Regions from separate parts of the Pseudoalteromonas sp. SR41-1 genome, predicted to be linked through region 2. Evidence: predicted binding sites of a transcription regulator. Region 2 holds the regulator's gene; the other holds the start of a gene.
The links. The regulator sigma-54, encoded in region 2, starts transcription at its own class of promoters, with help from an activator protein. The targets are predictions, from matches to a motif close to GTTGGCACGNNNNTNGNNT.
Positions count from the first base shown of each region.

Region 1: glnA (glutamate--ammonia ligase) is a predicted target of sigma-54. The motif match lies at 1,392-1,410, and genes of this name have one in related genera.

Region 1 covers NZ_JACJEK010000013.1:48,840-52,057, forward strand. Annotated here, with positions in the region: gene glnA (glutamate--ammonia ligase) at 1-1,336, opposite strand, end outside; gene typA (translational GTPase TypA) at 1,844-3,218, shown strand, end outside.
Region 2 covers NZ_JACJEK010000002.1:18,859-22,076, reverse strand. Annotated here, with positions in the region: gene lptA (lipopolysaccharide transport periplasmic protein LptA) at 1-260, shown strand, start outside; gene lptB (LPS export ABC transporter ATP-binding protein) at 257-982, shown strand; gene H5118_RS01555 (RNA polymerase factor sigma-54) at 1,052-2,551, shown strand; gene hpf (ribosome hibernation promoting factor) at 2,578-2,865, shown strand; gene ptsN (PTS IIA-like nitrogen regulatory protein PtsN) at 2,870-3,218, shown strand, end outside.

The DNA of each region.
Region 1 (3,218 bases), on a different contig from region 2:
TAAGTTCGATGTAAGCATCGATTAAGTCGTCAGTGAATACACCACCTTGAGTTAAGAATTCACGGTCTGCGCTAAGTGCAGATAGTGCTTCGTCAAGTGATGCTGCAACAGTTGGGATTTCTGCTGCTTCTTCAGCTGGTAAGTCATATAAATCTTTATCCATAGCATCGCCAGGGTGGATCTTGTTTTTGATACCATCAAGGCCAGCCATAAGCATTGCTGAGAAAGCAAGGTATGGGTTAGCTGTTGGATCTGGGAAGCGTACTTCAATACGACGACCTTTTTCAGATGGAACCACTGGGATACGGATTGATGCAGAACGGTTACGTGCAGAGTATGCAAGCATAACTGGTGCTTCAAAACCTGGTACTAAACGTTTGTACGAGTTAGTAGAGGCATTTGCAAAAGCGTTAATTGCTTTAGCATGCTTGATGATACCGCCAATGTAGTAAAGCGCATCTTCAGAAAGGCCGCCGTACTTATCACCAGCAAAAAGGTTTACACCATCTTTAGCAAGTGACTGGTGACAATGCATACCAGAACCGTTATCACCAACAACTGGCTTAGGCATAAACGTTGCTGTTTTACCGTATAAGTGAGCCATGTTATGGATAACATATTTCATTTCTTGAATTTCATCCGCTTTTAATACCATTGTATTAAAGCGAGTAGCAATCTCGTTTTGACCTGCTGTTGCAACTTCGTGGTGATGTGCTTCTACTACTTGGCCCATTTCTTCTAGAACTAGACACGTAGCTGAACGCCAATCTTGGAAGTCATCAACAGGAGCAACTGGGAAGTAACCGCCTTTAATACCTGGACGGTGACCTGTGTTGCCATCTGCATATTCTTTATCTGAGTTCCAAGCAGCTTGCTTAGAGTCAATTTTGTACATAGAACCAGACATATCTGATTTGTATTTAACGTCGTCAAATACGAAAAACTCTGGCTCAGGGCCAAATAAAACTGTATCTGCAATACCTGTAGAGCGCATGTAATCTTCAGCACGCTTAGCAACAGAACGCGGGTCGCGCTCATAACCTTGAAGCGTAGAAGGCTCTACTACGTCACAACGTACGATTAATGTTGATTCTTCAGTGAAAGGGTCTAGTTTGATTGATTCAGCAACTGGCATTAATACCATGTCTGATTCGTTTATGCCTTTCCAGCCTGCAATTGAAGAACCGTCAAACATTTTACCGTCTTCAAAAAAGTCTTCATCAACTTGGTGATGAGGAATAGATACATGTTGTTCTTTACCCTTAGTGTCAGTAAAGCGTAAATCAATGAACTTAACGTCATTTTCTTTAATAAAATCTAAAACCGATTGTGACATGTGTCCTCCAACTATTGGGTTTTGTTATTGCTGCATAATTGCTTTGGGATTTACTAAGCTGATTTTGTGCCATTTTTATAACTAGCTGTTTATAAATTAAAAAAATATCGTTGCATCAAAATGGAATGTACAAACGCACTATATTGGTGCGTAAATTTTCCTTTTTGGTGCAAAATTTACAGGGCACAATTTGCTGCTAATTTAATCGCTCGGAAATAGCATAACCTAAATGCAAAAGAGTACCAAAAAGATCAGCAAAATAGCCAAAAAGGCTGTTTTTCAAAAAAAATTTGAAATTTAATTCATATAATTGTCATATATAAAACAGATACTTAGTAAAAGTATTGAGAAAGTTTTGAAATTTATATTGGATAAACTTTCATCCATGTCATTAATGAGGGATAATATGCGCCCTTTTAAATCCTATGCTGGGACATCTCGCGAAAGCGTGGATGAGTGCGTAGATCTTGCAGGATCAATGAGAATTTAATTTCTCTGAGTAAATATATGAGCATCGAACAGTTAAGAAATATAGCGATTATCGCGCACGTTGACCATGGTAAAACAACACTGGTTGACAAACTACTTGAGCAATCAGGTACATTAGAAACACGCGGCGGTAACGAAGAGCGCGTGATGGACTCAAACGACATTGAGAAAGAACGTGGTATTACCATTTTGGCTAAAAACACAGCCATTTCTTGGAATGACTACCATATCAATATCGTAGATACCCCGGGACACGCCGATTTCGGTGGTGAAGTTGAACGCGTACTTTCGATGGCTGACTCAGTATTATTACTTGTTGATGCTCAAGAAGGTCCAATGCCGCAAACGCGTTTCGTTACGCAAAAAGCATTCGCGCAAGGCTTAAAGCCAATCGTCGTTATCAATAAAATTGATAAGCCAGGCGCTCGTCCAGATTGGGTTATGGATCAAATCTTTGATTTATTCGACAACCTTGGCGCGACTGACGAACAGTTAGACTTTAAAGTAATCTACGCTTCAGCAATCAACGGTTGGGCAACACTAGATTTAGACGAACCATCAGACAACATGGAACCTATGTTCAAGATGATCGTTGAAGAAGTATCACCACCGGATGCAGATCCTGAAGGTGACTTCCAAATGCAAATTTCTCAACTAGATTACAACTCTTATGTTGGTGTAGTTGGTATTGGTCGTATTAAACGTGGTTCTGTTGCTCCTAACCAACAAGTTACTATTATCAGTGCTGATGGCACTACACGTAATGGTAAAATTGGTGCAGTACAAAGCTACCTAGGTCTTGAGCGTATCGAAACTGATAGAGCTTACGCTGGTAACATCGTAACTGTAACAGGTATTGGTGAGCTTAAGATTTCTGATACAGTTTGTTTCCCAGGAAACGTTGAAGCATTACCACCACTAAGTGTTGATGAGCCAACTGTAACAATGACATTCTCTGTAAATAACTCACCTTTCTGTGGTAAAGAAGGTAAGTTTGTAACGTCACGTAATATCCGTGAGCGTTTAGACAAAGAATTAGTACACAACGTAGCACTTCGCGTTGAAGATACTGCTAGCCCAGATAGCTTCCGTGTTTCTGGTCGTGGTGAATTACACCTAGGTATCTTAATTGAAAACATGCGTCGTGAAGGTTACGAGCTTTCAGTTTCTCGTCCAGAAGTTATCTTACGTACTGTAGATGGCGTTCTAGAAGAACCGTTTGAAACAGTGACTATTGACTGTCAAGAAGAGCATCAAGGTTCTGTTATGGAACAAGTTGGCCTACGTAAAGGTGAACTTACTAACATGACTCCAGATGGCAAAGGCCGTATGCGTTTAGACTTCATGATCCCAAGCCGTGGTTTAATTGGTTTCCAAACTGATTTCATGACGC
Region 2 (3,218 bases):
AAAAGCAATCAGACGGCACGACTATGAGCGCCAGTGCTGACGAAGTACGTTATGATGTATCTAAGCGTTTTTTAACGCTTGTTGGTAATGCACAAGTATCGCAAGCCGGACAAAAAATAAATGCTAAAAGCATTACCTACGACATAGAGCAGCAGCTCATCAGTGCCGAAAAAGATGAAAACTCAACTGACCGCGTTCACACAATTTTAGTACCGATCGAAACTAAAAAAAGTAAAAAAGGCGATAAAGGTCAACCATGAGCACATTAAAAGCAGAACTATTAGCAAAAAGCTATAAAGGTCGTGAAGTTGTAAAAAACGTCGGCCTTGAAGTACAAGCTGGCAGTATAGTTGGCTTACTTGGCCCTAACGGTGCTGGTAAAACAACGACTTTTTATATGATTGTAGGGCTTGTTCCTAGCGACAAAGGTAAAATATCTATTGATGATAACGATATTACTCTTTTACCTATGCATAGTCGTGCTAGATTAGGCATAGGCTACTTACCACAAGAGTCATCGATTTTTAGAAAGCTGACTGTTTATCAAAACTTAATGGCCATTTTAGAAACGCGCAAAGAACTAAATAAACAAGCCAGAGAAGACACGCTCAATAACTTATTAGATGAATTTAGCATACAACACATTCGTGATAGCCAAGGTATGGCATTATCGGGGGGAGAACGTCGTCGTGTAGAAATAGCACGAGCGCTGGCAGCAGATCCTAAATTTATATTACTGGATGAACCGTTTGCCGGTGTTGACCCTATTTCGGTATTAGATATAAAGAAAATAATAGAACATCTTAAAAATCGTGGGATTGGTGTATTAATTACCGACCATAACGTAAGAGAGACCCTTGATGTTTGTGAAAAAGCCTACATTGTTTCTCATGGGGAGCTGATTGCATCAGGTACTCCAGAACACGTATTAAATGATAAAACAGTACGCGATGTTTACTTAGGCGAGCAATTTAGGCTGTAACATTTACGCCATGTCTTTAAGCATCTGCTAGTATTAATTATAACAACATAAAAGGATTGTTAGAGATACATGAGGCAATCACTACAGCTGCGCATGGGCCAGCAACTTACAATGACTCCACAGTTGCAACAAGCTATTCGTTTGTTGCAACTCAGTACATTGGATCTCCAGCAAGAAATACAAGAAGCTCTCGACAGTAATCCACTATTAGAGGTTGAAGAGGCAGACTATTCCGAAGACGCTGCTGGTAAAAACGAGCAAAAAGCTGATACCGATGACATAACTGTTAGCGCATCTGCTGATGATGCTCCGAGCGAATACGAACAAGATACTGGTGAAGCACTTGCAAAAGACACGCTAAGTGACGACATGGCTATGGATGTCAGTTGGGATGAGTACATGAGTGCCGCTCCTGCAGCCTCATCAGGTCCAATGCCTGAAGACGAATCAATATACCAAGGCGCCTCTACTGAAACGCTCCATGAGTATTTAATGTGGCAATTACAACTAACGCCATTTAGCCCTACAGACGAAGCTATTGCTATTGCTATTGTAGAAGCTGTCGATGATTCAGGTATTTTAACACTAAGCTGCGAAGAGATTTTAGAAAGCTTTAATCAAGAAAACGAAGATGATAACGAAGTCGAACTTGATGAAATTGAAGCGGTATTAAAACGCATCCAACTGTTTGATCCTGTTGGTATTGCTGCACGTAGTTTACAAGAGTGTTTGTGTATTCAGCTTAATCAATTTGATAAAGAAACACCTTATATTAATGAAACGAAAATGATTTTAACCGAGCATATTGATCTATTAGCAGCTCGCGACTATCGTACATTAATGAAAAAAACGAAGCTCAAAGAAGAAGAGCTTAAAGAAGTAATTACACTAATACATACTCTCAACCCAAAACCTGCAGATACTATTGTAAGGGAAGAATCTGAGTATGTTATTCCTGATGTGTCAGTTAAAAAAATTAAAGGCCGCTGGGTTGTCGAATTAAACCCAGATAGCATGCCTAAAATTCGTGTCAATAGCCAATACGCAGCAATGTCTCGCACTGTAAAATCAAGTGGCGACAGCCAGTTTATTCGCTCACATTTACAAGAAGCTAAATGGTTTATTAAAAGCTTAGAAAGTAGAAACGACACGCTATTAAAAGTTACTAATTGTATTGTTAAGCAACAACAAGGCTTTTTTGAACATGGCCCTGAAGCCATGAAACCAATGGTTTTAAATGATGTTGCTGAAATGGTAGAAATGCACGAATCGACAATTTCTCGCGTAACTACTCAAAAGTACATGCATACACCCCGTGGTATATTTGAGCTTAAATATTTTTTCTCAAGCCATGTAAGTACTGAAAACGGTGGTGAATGTTCATCTACAGCAATACGTGCGCTTATCCGAAAATTAATCGCAGCAGAAAACTCAGCAAAACCATTGAGTGATAGCAAAATAGCGGATATATTGGCTGAGCAAGGAATTAAAGTAGCGAGACGTACAATCGCAAAATACCGCGAATCTCTTGCTATTCCACCGTCAAATCAGCGTAAAAGTCTGATTTAAGACGCTAAACTAAGAGGGTAATGCTTATGCAACTAAACTTAACTGGTCGTCACGTAGAATTAACCGATTCACTAAGAGACTATATTAATACTAAATTTGCGAAGCTTGAAAGACACTCTGATCATATTAACAATGTTCATGTCATTCTCGATGTAGAAAAATTAAATCAAAAAGCAGAAGCCACAATACACGTAAGCGGTGCTGAGCTATTTGCCTCTACAGAACATCAAGATATGTATGCCGCTATTGACTCGTTGATCGACAAGCTCGATCGCCAAGTAATCAAACACAAAGAGAAGCTTGCTCGACACTAATATGATGAAATTAAGTTCACTTATATGCCAGGACTGCAGCAAAGCTGCGGTCCTTTTTAATAGCAAAAAAAGAATTTTAGAGTTCATTAGCGAACTTGCTCACGACAAACTTCCGTATTTACCGCAACAAGATATTCTTAATGCTTTAATGAGCAGAGAGAAATTAGGTAGTACAGGTATAGGACGTGGCATTGCTATTCCTCATGGAAGAATGAGCGGTGCAGAAGAGCCTTTGGCTTTAGTGCTCGTTAGCGAAACTCCAATAAACTTTGATGCAATCGATAATCGCCCTGTTGATATTTTTGTCGCACTCATCGTACCAGATGGCGATAACCAGCAGCACTTAAAGACTC